Regions from separate parts of the Acidovorax sp. JHL-3 genome, predicted to be linked through region 1. Evidence: predicted binding sites of a transcription regulator. Region 1 holds the regulator's gene; each other region holds the start of a gene.

What was found. The regulator sigma-54, encoded in region 1, starts transcription at its own class of promoters, with help from an activator protein. The targets are predictions, from matches to a motif close to TGGCANGNAANCTGCTTT.
Region 2: K226_RS0104440 (TorF family putative porin) is a predicted target of sigma-54. The motif match lies at 2,849-2,866, and genes of this name have one in related genera.
Region 3: K226_RS0102970 (pilin) is a predicted target of sigma-54. The motif match lies at 2,204-2,221, and genes of this name have one in related genera.

Annotation. Positions count from the first base shown of each region.
Region 1 is NZ_JAFU01000001.1:508,046-513,457, reverse strand. It holds gene K226_RS0102330 (SPOR domain-containing protein) at 1-426, shown strand, start outside; gene K226_RS0102325 (thiol:disulfide interchange protein DsbA/DsbL) at 511-1,167, shown strand; gene lptA (lipopolysaccharide transport periplasmic protein LptA) at 1,263-1,913, shown strand; gene lptB (LPS export ABC transporter ATP-binding protein) at 1,910-2,692, shown strand; gene K226_RS0102310 (RNA polymerase factor sigma-54) at 2,692-4,281, shown strand; gene K226_RS0102305 (thioesterase family protein) at 4,371-4,820, shown strand; gene K226_RS0102300 (class I SAM-dependent RNA methyltransferase) at 4,844-5,412, shown strand, end outside.
Region 2 is NZ_JAFU01000001.1:974,028-979,439, forward strand. It holds gene K226_RS0104425 (ABC transporter ATP-binding protein) at 1-194, shown strand, start outside; gene K226_RS0104430 (ABC transporter ATP-binding protein) at 215-982, shown strand; gene K226_RS0104435 (YifB family Mg chelatase-like AAA ATPase) at 1,142-2,692, opposite strand; gene K226_RS0104440 (TorF family putative porin) at 2,904-3,635, shown strand; gene glnK (P-II family nitrogen regulator) at 3,682-4,020, shown strand; gene amt (ammonium transporter) at 4,063-5,412, shown strand, end outside.
Region 3 is NZ_JAFU01000001.1:649,830-655,241, forward strand. It holds gene K226_RS0102965 (PglL family O-oligosaccharyltransferase) at 1-1,574, opposite strand, end outside; gene K226_RS0102970 (pilin) at 1,668-2,138, opposite strand; gene K226_RS0102975 (MBL fold metallo-hydrolase) at 2,675-3,466, opposite strand; gene K226_RS0102980 (FHA domain-containing protein) at 3,575-4,237, opposite strand; gene K226_RS0102985 (Stp1/IreP family PP2C-type Ser/Thr phosphatase) at 4,281-5,072, opposite strand.

The DNA of each region.
Region 1 (5,412 bases):
CCGGCGGCCCCGGCCAGCGCTAACGGCGCTAACGGCACGGCTCCAGCCGCCGAGGTCACCGCTGCGCGGACCCCCGCTAGCAAGCCCGCAACGGCCGATGCCAAGCCCGCAGCAAAGGTCGACACCAAACCCGCCGCCTCGGCAGACCCGCTGGGCGATCTGGCCAAGGCCAAGTCGGCGGCGGTGGATCCGTTTGATTATTTCGTGCAGGCCGGAGCGTTCCCCAACCAGGCGGGGGCCGATGCCCAGCGCGCCAAGCTGGCCATGCTGGGCTGGGAAGCCCGCGTGAGCGAGCGTGAGCAGAATGGCCGCACCGTGTACCGTGTGCGCGTGGGCCCTTTTTCCAAGCGCGACGACGCCGAGCAGCTCAAGGAAAAGCTGGAAGGCGCGGGCGTAGAGTCCGCGATGGTGCGCGTACAGCGCTAAAGCAGCAAAGCCCATCGCCATTGTCTGAACTTTTTCATGGGGGAGTGCTCACACCTCCAGACCCGAACAAGGAGTGTCCCTGTTATGAAACGCCGCGAGTTTTCCCTGTCCACCGCTTCGGTGGTTGCCGCTTCCGCCCTGACCTTGCCACTGGCCACGCCGGCCATGGCGCAGGCGCGCCAGTTCAAGGAGGGCAAGGATTACACCAGGCTCGCCAAGCCGCTGACGCCCGATGCGCCTGCTGGCAAGGTGGATGTGATCGAGTTTTTCTGGTACAGCTGCTCGCACTGCAACGCATTCGAGCCAGCGCTGGAGTCCTGGATCAAGGCCGCTCCCAAGGATCTGAGCATCCGTCGCATCCCGGTGGCGTTCAATGCCAGCTTCGTGCCACAGCAAAAGCTGTATTTCACGCTGGAAGGCATGGGCAAGCTCGATACCGTGCATGGCAAGGTATTCCGCGCCATCCACGTTGAAAAGCAAAAGCTGGCCAAGGACGATGAAATCTTCGCCTGGGTGGCCCAGCAGGGGGTGGACATCGCCAAGTTCAAGGAGATGTACAGCTCTTTCACGGTGGCCAGCCAGGTGCGTCGTGCCACGGCGTTGCAAGAGGGCTACGGCGTGGAAGGCGTGCCGTCGATGGGCGTTGCCGGCCGGTTCTATACCGATGGCACCATGGCTGGCAGCATGCAGACCGTGCTGCAGGTGGTGGAGCATCTGGCGGGCGTGGCACGCAAGGGCTGATTGCGCAACCCGCTCCCGAGAAGCCCGCGCCAGCGGGCTTTTTTATGGGCGATGGCACCGGTGCATGGCTACAATGAGTGCAAGATTCGTGCCTCATGAAAAAAAGCCTCCTCCCGATCCTGCTGCTGACCGCCCTTGCCTGCGCCCCTGGCGTGGGCCAGGCCGAAAAGGCCGACCGCAACAAACCCATGAACATCGAGGCCGATGCGTTGCGCCACGATGAACTCAAGCAAACCAGCGTCTTCACGGGCCGGGTGGTCATGACCAAGGGCTCCATCGTGCTGCGCGGGGCGCGGCTGGATGTGCGCCAGGATGCCGATGGCTACCAGTACGGCGTTGTCACGGCCGAGCCTGGCAAGCGCGCATTCTTCCGGCAAAAGCGCGACACCGTGGCGGGCGCACCCGACGAGTTCATAGAAGGCGAGAGCGAAGTCATCGAGTACGACGGCAAGGCCGACAACGTGCGCTTCATCACCCGCGCCGAGATGCGCCGCTACCGCGAATCCGTGGTGACCGACGAGCTTTCGGGCGCCGTCATTGTGTACAACAACCTCACCGACGTTTTCACGGTGGATGGCCAGAAAAAGGCGGCCGCCAGCGGGGCGGGCGATGCGCCTGCTGCGGGCGGGCGGGTGCGTGCCGTGCTGTCACCCAAAGAACAGCCTTCCGGCGCTGCCGCTCCGGCCAATGCAGCCAGCGGGCCGGTGCTGCGTCCCAGCAATTCCCTCGGCGGTGCGAGCAAGTGAGTGCTGCGACAGTGAATCAAGACCCAGATACCCAGGCGGGCAGCCGCCTGGAAGTGGAGCACCTCGAAAAATCCTATGGCAGCCGAAAGGTCGTCAAGGACGTGTCGCTGGTTGTGCAAAAGGGCGAAGTGGTGGGTTTGCTCGGGCCCAATGGCGCTGGCAAGACCACCTCGTTCTACATGATCGTGGGCCTGGTGCGCTGCGACGGGGGCGATATCCGCATCGATGGCCATTCGGTGGCCGACATGCCCATCCACCGGCGCTCGCGCCTGGGGCTGTCTTACCTGCCGCAAGAGGCATCGATCTTTCGCAAGCTCAACGTCGAAGAGAACGTGCGCGCCGTGCTGGAGCTGCAGCGGGGCGATGACGGCAAGCCGCTGGGCCGGGCGCAAATCGAAGAGCGCCTCACGTCCTTGCTGCAGGAGTTGCGCGTGGACCATTTGCGCGACTCGCCGGCCCTGGCATTGTCGGGTGGTGAGCGCCGCCGGGTCGAGATCGCCCGTGCCCTGGCCACCCAGCCCCGCTTCATCCTGCTCGATGAGCCCTTTGCCGGCATCGACCCCATCGCGGTGATCGAGATCCAGCGCATCATCGGTTTCCTCAAGGCGCGCGGCATCGGCGTGCTGATCACCGACCACAACGTGCGCGAAACCCTGGGCATCTGCGACCACGCCTTCATCATCAGCGACGGCCGCGTCCTGGCCCAGGGCACCCCGTCCGAAATCGTCGACAACGCCGAGGTGCGTCGGGTGTACCTGGGTGAACATTTCAGGATGTGATGAAACCTGGTCTTTCGCTGCGCGTCTCGCAGCACCTGTCGCTTACGCCGCAGCTGCAGCAATCCATCCGGCTGTTGCAGTTGTCCACGCTCGAACTCTCGCAGGAAGTCGAGCAGATGCTCGACGAGAACCCGTTTCTCGAGCGCACGCCCGAAGAAGCCCCACGCGAAGAGTTTGGTCTTGAAGCGGCCGACACCCCCGCGCAGACCGACGATTACAGCGCCGATGACGCTATATTTTCAGGAGCTGTTAGCGCAAGCAGCACAAGCGCTGAAGGCCAAAATGATGCTGAAACGCCCAGCGCCAGCGCGGACGAGCCCGACTGGAGCGGCGACGGCACCGTGGAAATGGCACCCAACGACGCCGAGTGGGGGGGCGACGCACCCGCGCGCAACCGCAATGACTCCGAGGGCGACGAAGCCGATGCCACCGAGCTGGCCCGCTCGCACGAGTCACTCACGTCCTTCCTGCACCGCCAGGCCTTGGCGCTGCGCCTGTCGGAGATCGACCGCGCCGCGCTGCGCTTTCTGATCGAATCGCTCAACGACGACGGCTACCTCGAAGAGCCCCTCGAAGAGCTGGCCACGGGACTGGCTGGCGAGGGCAACCTGGAGCAGATCGACGAGCTGGTGCACCGCTTCACCGTGGCGCAGCGCCTGCTGCAAAGCCTGGAGCCGGTGGGCGTGGGCGCGCGCAACCTGGCCGAGTGCCTCACGCTGCAACTCAAGGCCCTGGCCGCCGACGAAGGCAGCGCGATCGACCCCGACGCCGTGCAGACCGCGCTGCGCATCTGCCAGCAGCCGCTGGAGATGCTGGCCCGCCGCGACATCCGCCGGCTGACGCAGCTGTGCGGCGATGGCGAAGAGCGCACCCGCGCCGCCATGGCGCTGATCGCCCGCCTGGAGCCGCGCCCCGGCCGCCGCTTTGCCGATGTAGAGCGCAACATCATCGTGCCCGATGTCATCGTGCGCAAAGCCGGGCGCGCCAATGGTCGCGATGGCCAGCACAACTTCATCGTCAGCCTCAACCCCGATGTGATGCCGCGCCTGCGCGTGCACGACATCTATGCGGGCGCCCTGCGCGGGCACAAGGGCGGCGAGGGCCACCAGGGCATGCAGCAGCGCCTGCAGGAGGCGCGCTGGTTCATCAAGAACATCCAGCAGCGCTTTGACACCATCCTGCGCGTCTCGCGCGCCATCGTCGAGCGGCAAAAGAGCTTTTTCACCCATGGAGAGCTGGCCATGCGCCCGCTGGTGCTGCGCGACATTGCCGACGAACTGGGCCTGCACGAATCCACCATCAGCCGCGTGACCACCGCTAAATACATGGCCACGCCGATCGGCACCTACGAGCTGAAATACTTCTTTGGCTCGGGCTTGGGCACCGAGACCGGCGGCAACGCATCGAGCACGGCGGTGCGCGCGCTCATCAAGCAGTTCGTTGCCGCCGAAAACCCCGCCAAACCCTTGTCCGACAGCCAGATTGCCGAGATGCTCAAGGAGCAGGGCATCGAGTGCGCGCGCCGCACCGTGGCCAAATACCGCGAGGCGCTCAAAATCGCGCCGGCCAACCTGCGCAAGGCGCTGTAGACGTTTTTTCCCGCCGAGCGCGTGGGCTGTGCGTCTGTCAGCTGCCGTTTGTCATCCCTTTGTTCTGTTTTTTACTTGTCTCTCACGCCATGGCCCGCATCGTTTTCGATCTTCCTGCCCACTTTGTCTTTTCGACCGAGATGCAGATCTACATCAGCCATGTGAACCAGGGCGGGCACCTGGACAATGCCCAACTGCTCAGCCTGGTGTCCGAGGCGCGCGTGCGCTTTTTCCAGGCGCAGGGCTATCCCGAGGCGGATGTGGGCGGCCTGGCCATCGTGGTGGGCGACATCGTGGCGCAGTACAAATCCGAGGGCTTTCATGGCGAGACCATGCGTGTGGAGATGACTCCCGCCGATTTCAACCCCTACGGCTTTGACCTGGTGTTTCGCATGACCGAAAAATCGCAGGGCCGCGAAGTGGCACGCGGCAAGACCGGCATCGTCTTCATCAACAAGTCCGATCGCAAGGTGGCGCTGCTGCCCGCACACATCCGCGCGCTGCTCAGCCGCCCACCTGTTTCTGCCGCCCAGCCGTAGGCGCGTATCCTTTTGCCCTGTCTATGAACCAACTCCAACTTTTCCTGCCGTGCGCCGCTGGTGTCGAGAGCTATCTGGCTGACGAAGTGCACGCCATCACCGGCCTCACGGGGCAAGACCTGCTCACGGGGCGGGGCGGCGTGCTGCTGCGGGCCTCGTGGCGCGATGCGCTGCTGCTCAACCTGCACAGCCGCCTGGCCCAGCGCGTGCTGGTGCAACTGGCGCACCGCCCCTACCGCTCTGAAAACGACCTGTATGCCGCCGCCAGCGACGTGGCCTGGGAAATCTGGTTCACCACGCGCCAGACCTTCAAGGTCGAGGTGACGGCGCAGCACAGCCCGCTGCAGAGCCTCAATTTCGCGGGCCTCAAGGTCAAGGACGCCGTGGCCGACCGCTTTCGCGCCAAGACCGGCGTGCGCCCCGATGTGAACACGCAGTGGCCCGATGTGCGCATCCACCTGCACCTGACCACCGAAGAGGCCACGATCTACATCGATACCAGTGGCGAGCCGCTGTTCAAGCGCGGCTGGCGCGAAGACAAGGGCGACGCGCCGCTGAAAGAAACCCTGGCCGCCGCCATGATTGCCGCCAG
Region 2 (5,412 bases), 470 kb from region 1:
TGGGCGTGCTGTTCACCGAGCACAGCATGGATGTGGTGTTTGCCCACGCCGACCGCGTGATGGTGCTGGCGCGCGGGCGCCTGCTGGCCGAGGGCACGCCGCAGGCCATTCGCGACAACGCCCAGGTGCAGCAGGTGTATCTGGGCAGCGGCAGCATGTTCGGTCATGTGCCCACGGGCGGGAGCGCGCCGTGACGGCCCGCGCATCCGTGGTTGTGCCAACCGCAACGCCCCAGTCCGCCTTGTCGGCCCCTTTGCTGCAGGTGCAGGGGCTGGCCGCCTGGTATGGCGCAGCGCAGGTGCTGTTTGGCGTGGATTTGCAGGTGGGGCGCGGCGAGGTCGTGGCGTTGATGGGCCGCAACGGTGCCGGCAAGTCCACCACGCTCAAGGCCATCGTGGGCCTGGAGGTGCGCCGCGAGATTCAGCAGGGAGGGCAGTTGCGATTTTTGGGGCGCGACATTGCGCGCAGCGCGCCCTACCAGGTGGCGCGCATGGGGCTGGGTTATGTGCCCGAAGAGCGGCGCATCTTCACCGACCTGAGCGTGCTCGACAACCTGGAAGTGGGGCGCCAGGGCGCGCGCCACTGGCCCGACGGCAGCGCCGCGCCGCACTGGACACCCGAGCGCCTGTTTGCGCTGTTTCCCAATCTGGGTGAAATGCCCCAGCGGCCCGGCGGCCGCATGAGTGGCGGCGAGCAGCAGATGCTTACAGTGGCGCGCACCCTCATGGGCCAGCCGCTGCTGGTGCTGCTCGATGAGCCGTCTGAAGGCGTGGCCCCGCTGATCGTCGAGCAGATGGCTCGCACCATTTTGCAACTCAAGGCACAGGGCGTGAGCGTGCTGCTGTCCGAGCAGAACCTGCACTTTGCCGAGGCGGTGGCCGACCGCGCCTATGTGCTCGAAAAGGGCCAGATCTGCCACCACAGCACCATGGCGGCGCTGGTGGCCGACCTGGCCGTGCGGCGCCAGTACCTCGGGGTGTAGCGACCGAATCCTCGGGGTTTTCGAGAAATATGAGTGAAATTGGCCCCTAGCCCTTTATAGATAAGCGCAAGCAGCTATTTATTAAATAGCATTTTCCTGCGGTTTTCCCCGTGCGCGCAGGCCAGGCCGGGGGCCGCGCGCGGCGGCCGGGGGGATGTTTCATGCGCCCGGGCTGCGCAGCACGCGCCGGTATTGCACGGCCTCGGCCACATGGGCCACCTGCGTGCTGGTGGCGCCCGCCAGGTCGGCAATGGTGCGCGCCACCTTCAGGGTGCGGTGCGTGCTGCGGGCCGACCAGCCCAGGCGGGCTGCGGCGGTTTGCAGAAACTGCGTGGCAGCGGGCTCCAGGGCGGTGTGGGTGTCGATCTCCTGACCCTGCAGCGCCTGGTTGGACTTGCCCTGGCGTGCCATGGCCGCCTGGCGGGCGCGGGCTACGCGCTCGCGCACGGCGGCGCTGGCCTCGCCCGCTGGCGCGTCCAGCAGGTCGTTGGCTGGCAAGGCAGGCACCTCCACATGCAGATCGATGCGATCGAGCAGCGGCCCGCTGAGCTTGCCCTGGTAACGCGCCACCTGGTCGGGCGTGCAACGGCAGGCGCGCTGCGCCGACCCCAAAAAGCCACAGGGGCAGGGGTTCATGGCGGCCACCATCTGAAAACACGCCGGAAACTCCGCACGCCGCGCGGCGCGCGCAATGGTGATGCGCCCGGTCTCCAGCGGCTCGCGCAGGGCTTCCAGCGCGGCACGGGGAAACTCTGGCAATTCGTCCAGAAACAGCACCCCGTGGTGGGCGAGTGATATTTCTCCGGGCTGCGGCGGGGAGCCCCCGCCCACCAGCGCCACGGCCGATGCGGTGTGGTGGGGCTGGCTGGTGGGCCGCTGCGCCCACTGCGCGGCGCTAAAGCGGCCTGCCAGGCTGGCCACTGCCGCGCTTTCCAGGGCCTCTTCCATGGTCATGGCTGGCAGCAGCCCGGCAAAGCGCTGGGCCAGCATGGACTTGCCCGAGCCCGGCGGCCCCATCATCAGCAGGCTGTGCCCGCCGGCGGCCGCGATTTCGAGTGCGCGTTTGGCAACCACCTGGCCCTTGACATCCGAAAGGTCGGCATAGACCGCTTGCGTGGCCAGCGGTGCGGGCTGCAGCAGGCACCAGCCGTCGTCAGTGGCAGCGTTGTCGTCGATGGGCTCCTGGGCGCCTGCCGGTAAAAAATGCCGCACCACATCCAGCAGGTGGCGCGCGCGGTAAACCTGGGCACCGGGCACCAGGGCGGCTTCTTCGGCGCTGCCCGGTGGCAGCACCAGCCGCACCGCCACCTGGTGGGCACGCAGCGCCAGGCTGGTGGCCAGGGCGCCGCGCACGGGGCGCAATTGGCCGGACAACGACAGCTCGCCAGCGAATTCATGGCCGGCCAGGCGGCTGGCGTCGATCTGTCCGCTGGCGGCCAGGATGCCCAGCGCGATGGGCAGGTCAAAGCGCCCCGAGTCCTTGGGCAGATCGGCCGGCGCCAGGTTCACGGTGATGCGCTTGTTGTGCGGAAACTCCAGCCCCGCGTTCTGCAGCGCTGAGCGCACGCGCTCGCGCGCCTCCTTCACCTCCACATCGGCCAGACCGACCAGGGTGAAGCTGGGGAGCCCGTTGGCCAGATGCACCTCGACGGTGACCGAGGGCGCCTGCAGCCCCAGAAGCGCGCGGCTTTGCACCAAAGCAAGACTCATGAGCGGTTTTCTCCCCAGATAGGTGCGGTGGATGGATGGTTGTTGTCTGGCGGCCGTGCTGCGCACCACTCGGGTGCGATGGCGCGGCGCCACCACCAATGTAAGGGCGAATGCAGACCACGGGCGCAGGGCGTGCCGTCGTGGTGTTTTGCGACATGGCACGGACCGTGCTTAACCGGTGTGTACCCACTTTAGACCTACCGGAGGAACCATGACCCGCGCATCCATCAAGTTCTTGAGCGTCGCCTTTATTGCCGCCCTGCCCATGCTGGCCAGTGCCCAGCTCACGGGCAATGTCAGTCTGACCAGCAATTACAAGTTCCGGGGGCAGGACCAGGACACAGGCAAGGTCAGTGCCTTCAAGCCCGCCGTGCAGGGTGGCTTTGACTATGCCTTCGGCGACTCTGGCTGGTATGTCGGCAACTGGAACTCCAGCGTGAACTGGCTGTCTGGCAACTCGCTGGAATCCGATGTCTACGGCGGCTACAAGTTCAAGGTCGGCGGAGCGGACCTGGATGTGGGCGCGCTGGCCTATCTGTATCCCGGCAACACCAGTGGCAACACCACCGAGCTCTATGGCGCCGCCACTTTTGGCCCGCTCACGGCCAAGTACGCGCACACGGTGTCCAAGGACTATTTCGGCTGGGCGGGCGCCAAGTCCGGCTCCGGTCTCAAGGGCCGCAACACCGGCTACCTGAGCTTCGCCGTGGCACAGGAAGTGATGTCCAAGGTCACGCTGAAGGCCTCGGTGGGCTTCACCCGCTTTTCCAGCGACATCAAGGATGCAGGCGTGCCCAACTACATGGATTACAGCGTCGGTGGTGTCTATGACTTTGGCGACGGCCTCACGCTGGGCGCTGCCATCGTGGGCGCCAACAAGAAAGACTTTTTTGGCCCCGTCAACAAAACCCGCGTGATCGCCACGCTCACCAAAACCCTGTAATCAACGGAGGGCGCCCTGTCGGTGCCCTCAATCGGAGGAACTCAAAATGAAAATGGTGACAGCCATCATCAAACCCTTCAAGCTCGACGAAGTGCGCGAAGCCCTCTCTGACATCGGGGTGCAGGGCATCACGGTCACCGAGGTCAAGGGCTTCGGTCGCCAAAAGGGCCATACCGAGCTGTACCGCGGCGCGGAGTATGTGGTCGACTTTCTGCCCAAGGTGAAGATCGAGGCCGCCGTGGACGATGAGCTGGTCGACCGCGTGATCGAAGCCATTGAAGGCGCTGCACGCACCGGCAAGATCGGCGACGGCAAGATTTTCGTCAGCCACCTGGAGCAGGTGGTGCGCATTCGCACCGGCGAAACCGGCAAGGAAGCCCTTTAAGCACGGCCCCAAGCCCGCTGCATCCCACAGAGAGTACATGCCATGAAAAAACTGCTTGCCTCCTTCATTCTGGGACTGAGTCTGCTGTCCGCAGGAACCCTGTCCCTGGCCCAGGCACCCGCCCCGGCCGACACCACCATCGCCGCCCCGGTGGCCGATGCCGCTGCGCCAGCCCCCGTGGCTGCACCCGCCGCCGAGGCCCCAGCGCCCGCAGCCGAACCGGTTGCAGCCGCCGAAGCGGCCCCCACGGCACCCGCGCCCAAGCTCGACTCGGGTGACACCGCCTGGATGCTCACGTCCACCATGCTTGTGATCCTGATGGTCATTCCGGGCCTGGCACTGTTCTACGGCGGCCTGGCCCGTTCCAAGAACATGCTGTCGGTGCTGGTGCAGGTGTTCGTGATCTTTGCGCTGATCACCGTGCTGTGGGCCGTTTATGGCTACAGCCTGACGTTCGCCGGCGAGGGCCAGTTCTTCGGAGGGTTTGACAAGATCTTCCTGAAGGGCATCGCGTCAGACACGCTGTCGGGCCTGCTGCCAACCATTCCCGAATATGTGTTCGTGGCCTTCCAGTCCACCTTTGCCGCCATCACCGTGGCGCTGATCGTGGGATCGTTTGCCGAGCGCATCAAGTTCGCCGCCGTGCTGATCTTTGCCGTGCTGTGGTTCACCTTCAGCTACATCCCCATGGCCCACATGGTGTGGGGCGGCGGTCTGCTGGGCAAGGACGGCGCGCTCGACTTCGCTGGTGGCACCGTGGTGCACATCAATGCCGGTATCGCTGGCCTGGTGGGTGCCTACATGGTGGGCAAGCGCATCGGCTTCGGCAAAGAAGCGCTCACGCCCCACAGCCTGACACTGACCATGGTGGGTGCCTCGCTGCTGTGGGTGGGCTGGTTTGGCTTCAATGCCGGCTCGGCAGGTGCTGCCAACGGCGTGGCTGGCCTGGCCTTCATCAACACCATTCTGGCCACGGGTGCTGCCACGCTGTCGTGGCTGGCCGGTGAAGCCCTGCACAAGGGCAAGGCCTCGATGCTGGGTGCTGCCTCGGGTGCCGTGGCGGGTCTGGTGGCGGTCACACCGGCTGCCGGTTTCGTGGGCCCCATGGGTTCCATCGTGCTGGGCCTGATCGCTGGCGTGGTCTGCCTGTGGGGCGTGGGTGGCCTCAAGAAGATGCTGGGTGCCGACGATGCGTTCGATGTGTTTGGCGTGCACGGTCTGGGCGGCATCATCGGTGCCATCCTGACGGCGGTGTTTGCCTCGCAAAGCCTGGGTGGCACGGGCGGTCTGACCCCCGACACCTTCGCCATGGGCGCTCAGCTGTGGATCCAGGTCAAGAGCGTGCTGCTCACCATCGTGTGGTCTGGCGTGGTCTCCTTCGTCGCCTACAAG
Region 3 (5,412 bases), 140 kb from region 1:
CATGCCATGGCTGCGGCAAGCTTGTGAATTACTCCTGCGCTCGGATATAGATTCGCCACGTTCAGCATCCAATTCAGCTCTTCGGGCGACATGTCTTTGTGCGGCTCGAAACGAGCGAATCGAATCATGTCACTCAAATGGTTTAGCACTAGTACTTTTGGCGGTTCCTTGGGCTCATTTGTACGAATGTTAGCAAACTCAAATCTCAATGCCAGATAACTCGCTTCAACACGAAAATAGTCACGTGCGATCAGCACCAAAAGACACGTTGACAAGGCACAGACAGAGAACAGTATCCAACGCCCACCCACATGCCACAATTGCGCTCCCAACCGCATATCTAGGGCACCAACCAGCAAGCCGGCTGGGAAGAGGAAATAGGCGTATGACAGGGGATATTCCAACAGGGCGTGGTTGCCAACTACAACCAATAATAACAAGAGCAAAATATCTTCTATTTTTTTCGCTGCTCGAAAATGCCTCCACAACCAAAATATCATTATTCCGATCAGTAGCAAACCAATAGGAATACCATTCCATAATACGAGATCAAGGAAGAAGTTGTGAGAATTAGAAAAAAGAATGTATAAAGGTGAATTATTTACAGCCACCTGCAGATGTGCCATTGCAATCTGCCCCCATCCGTATCCGATCCATGGTTTATGCTGAACGGCATCAATGAATAGTGCCCATGCCTGGGGGCGAACTTCAGTCGCCATGCGAACCAAGTCAGTCTGGCCGCCGAGAAGCAAGTACTCTTGCAGCCAATCTTTTGCGTGCAAGCAACCAATAAAATATCCTCCCAGCGCAACGATGGTCCATGGTGCCCATCGGTTGCGCCACATGCCGCGCCACATCCAGGTTGCGCCTATCAAAATCGCCATCGCAATCCAAGCCGTGCGCGAAGCAGTTAAAGCCACCCCAAACAAAAGATAGAGGGCGATAATTACGCCCGTCACTCCACTCACGTAGTTGCGCTGAACCGCCCAACCTGCAGCTAACAACCCCCATATCAAAAACGTGGCTAACAAATTAGGTTGCCCAAAATTGGCGAAAGGGCGCCCAGCTGTGGCACCCATATCCCAAAGAAACAGTCGGTCCAGTTCGAGCCATTGATGAAACTGCAACCCTACGGAAAACATCGCGGCGATACCTATTGCTAAGAAGAGCCCATCCGCCATCTGACCAGGCGCACCGGACTCCCAGCGAATACCGATCGCGATGGCCAGGAAAAAACCGAGCAGATAGGCAGTTGCAACCCAAGCCGTGCCTGCAAACGCCTGCATCCCAGCTGCATACTGTACGAAGGGCATGGCAACCATGATCAATGCGACCAGTGCCGCACTAGACAGGGTGCTTTTTCCCGGAGCTCGCACCACGACCGCCAAAGCGGCACCAGCCAACAGGAGGGAGACCCACGCCTCCATATGAAACGAGGGCCAGGGAAGGTAGTGATTGGGAAGGAGCCATCCCAAAGACAAACCGATGGCCCAAATAACAAGCCAGAACTTCGTAAAAATATCTTTACCAGCGCACATCGAAATGTCGCTGGTAGCTGGGGATAAATAGCGCACCTGATCACCCTGTTGCCGCAGCAAATTTTTCTTCGTTGGTATAGACCAAAGAAAAAGGCCCCTAAAGGAGCCTTTTCAGCAAAGCCGGATAGATTACTTGCAGCTAGCAGGCAGATACTTGGCTTCCATCGTGGTGGAAACGGTAACACCACTCGCGTTATCGGCGCTTGTTGCTGCACGGCAAGTCCACACGACTTGCCCGTTGCCTTGGAGGGCTCCCGCAAAAGCAACGCCCTTGCCACTCAGCTTTGCGTCGGCAGACGATGCAGCTGCAATGATGACGGCATTAGATGCGTCAGTGTATTTGTACCCAACACCAGACACCCACTTCGACACTTGCGTATCAATGGTAACGCTAGCCACAGCAGGCATGGCTGCATTTACTTGAGCAGCTTCAGCAACGGCCACCTTGGCGGACGAGCCAGCCAGAATGATTTCCGAAACCTTGGCGCGGACGGTGTAGTCCTGGTACGCAGGCAGCGCCACGGCAGCCAGAATACCGATGATCGCCACAACGATCATCAATTCGATCAGGGTGAAACCCTTTTGCAGATTACGCTTCATAAATTCTCCTCGGAGTCAATTGCAATTGAAAACCTGCAGAAGGATTCTTCAGGTTCGCACCGATAAAAGCAGCAACCGTGCCAGGTCACTGCACGCAACCAAACACGTCCTGACGGTTACAAAGCACGCCAGAAAACGCGATTGTGTAACAGCCCCTAGTCCATCCGCCATCGGAGCGACATTTTTGTCACGCCATGTATGTCACGAAGTGCAATTTCGGCTTACACATCGGGCGTTTGATGCGCTTTGAGGGCGGTCAGCTTGCGAATCGCCATGCCAGAGGGAAGTGGTGCCGGTGATCCGGCCGGCTGCTTTGACGCTCAGGTGCGTTTCGTTAAGCCGGGCCGGTCGATGTCTGCTGAGAAAAAAACTCGGTCAGGCTGGGCTGCGCCAGTTCTGGTGACAACGGTGTGGGGAACGCAGCCCTGCAAAGTTCGCGGCGAGAGCGGGAGCTTTCAGCTTTGCATTTTTTGCATAGGATATCAGGCTGTAGACCTTACGCAGCAAGCGCAAGTAGCTATCAAAACAGATGTGCACTACACCTCAAACTCTTGCCCCGCCTGCAGCCACGAAATGTCATGCGGCTCACCACTGCCCGGGTGCGTGATGGCGTCGAAGCGGCGGACTTGCTCGACGATCAGCTCCGTCTCGGACGGCTTGGTGTGTGTGATGTAGATGGGGCACTGCCTGCCGGGGGCGAGTTGCGCCAGCTCCCGCGCCAGGGTGTGGGGCGCCAGGTGCAGGCTGCGCTGCGCCAGGGCGCTTTCATGGTTGCTGAAGGCGGTTTCTATGACCAGCATGGCCACGGGCAACTGGTTGATGCGTTGCCAGAAGGCGGGGTTTGGCCCGGTGTCGCCGCTGTAGACCCACCAGCCGCTGCGCCCGCGCACGGCATAGCCCACGGCGGGCACGGTGTGGATGGCGGGCAGCACCTCAATATCGAGGCCGGCGAGGTGCACCGTTTGCGCGGTTTCGAGCTCTTTGAAGATCAGGAAAGGCGCTGCGGCACTGGGGATGCGGCTGAAATCCGGCCAGATGACGTTGTTGAAAATATGGGCCTGCAGCGCGGCGATGGTGGCGGGCAGGGCGTGCACTTGCACCGGGGCGCTGCGCAGGGACGACACGGCGTCCAGCATCAGAGGCAGGGCTGCCACATGGTCCAGATGCGAATGCGTGAGCAACACATGGTCGATGTGGCGCATTTCTTCGAGGGTGAGGTCGCCCACGCCGGTGCCTGCGTCGATGAGTACACGCCCCTCGATCAGAAAAGAGGTGGTGCGGCAACCTTGCGCAATGGCACCCGAGCATCCCAACACGCGAACCTTCATGCCACCGCCTTGTCAGGAGTTGAAGCGGGCTATACCAATGCCGCCCGCTGAGACCCCGAAGGGTAACACCCCGAACATCCCTCCCACACGGCAAATACCAGCGGGGAATCAGCCTTGCTCGAACTGCATCTCGGTGCCTGCCAGGGTGATGCGGTCGCCATGCTTGAGAGGCACGGGGGCCTCCCCCATGGGGATGCCGTTGAGCAGGGGCCTGTCGGGCCCTTCGACGTGCGCCAGCACATGGCCGTGGTGGCGTTTGGTGATGGAGGCCACAGCCACACCGGGCTTGCCGATGGTGGTGACCACCTTCGACAGCGCCACCTCGCGCCCGGCCGCCGCGCCCGACATCACGCGAATGACCGCCGAGGGCAACGCAGCTGCTGGCGGGGTTGGTGCCGCCGCGGCGGCGGCACGGGGCAACCCCATGGACGGGGGAACCATGCCGGGCTTGAAGAGCAAGGTTTTCTCGAAATTTTCGCCCTCGGCCTCTTGCAGGAAGCGGATCTTGTATTTGCCCACTTCGATAATGTCGCCGTTGCGTAGCTCTTGGCGTGTGACGGCCTTGGCGTTGACATAGGTGCCGTTGGTGCTGCCCACGTCTTCGATTTCCACCCCATCGTCGGTCATGTGGATGACGGCGTGCTCACCGCTGACGGCAAGGTTGTCGATGACGATGTCGTTGTAGGGGCGCCGGCCCAGCGTGGTGCGCTCCTTGGTCAACTCGACCTCTTTGATGACGACGCTGTCGATCGAAACGATCATTCTGGGCATGATCCACTCCTGGTGTGTTGAATTGTTGTGGGGTTGAGCGGCATCATGCAGCCCGGATCAATCGGGACATGAAACCTCGTTTTTTGCCGCCCGCTGCCGCCGTTTGCACCAGCAGCACACTGATGTTGTCGCGCCCGCCCTGTGCGTTGGCGGTATCGACGAGCAGGTTGGTTTTTTCTTCCAGCGACAGGGATGCGCGCACCATGTCCGCCACATCGGCGTCGGGCACCATGTCGGTCAGGCCGTCGGAGCACAGGAGGAACAAATCGTTCGGCGCCACCTGGAATTCGTTCACTTCCATTTGCACATGGGGCTCGACCCCCAGGGCACGGGTAACCAGATTGCCATTGGTGGACACGGCGGCTTGCTGGGGGGTCATCAAGCCGGCATCCACTTGTTCCTGCAGCCAGGAATGGTCGCGCGTGATTTGCTGCAACACGCCATCGCGCAGGCGGTAGCAGCGCGAGTCGCCGATGTGCCCCAGAATAAGCCGCTCGCCCCGAAAGACGCCCACAACCAGCGTGGTGCCCATGCCTGCATATTGGGGATTGGAGAGTGAGGCGCCCAGCACGGCGTGGTTGGCGTTTTCCACGCAGATTTCAAGCGCCTTGCGGACATCGGCGCTCTGCGCATTCTGGCCGGCATGTGCGAGCCAGCGCGCCATTTCCGTACGAATGAAGGTGGTGGCCATGGCGCTGGCCACTTCGCCGGCGTTGTAGCCACCCATGCCATCCGCCAGAACGGCAATTTGCGCATCGCGGTCGAAGGCCACGGAGTCTTCGTTGTTGTTGCGCACCCGTCCGCGGTCGGTACGGGCGAAAAATTCGTAGATCATGGAGGTTGCCGCGTGCGTCGTCAGGCAGCCGAACACGGTGGAAGTACCGAGTTCCGGACAGCGGGAAGCTTTATCACGCTTGGCGGGAAAGCTGCCATGTCAGGCCCATTTGCATCGCGACTCGCATCATAGACGAGTGCTTGGCTGGGCAGCACTGGTGCGGTGGCAGGCGTAGCAATGCCTGGCGTCATTGATTGCGATGGGCTTGCATGATCGAAAAACTCTCCACCTCACAGGTTGCTCTGTCCAGAGAACAGCAATTTTTACGCCCGCTCAGAATGCGGCGTTCGGGCCGCATTCGGCACATGTTTTCAGGTCATGGCCACTCAACAACGGCATG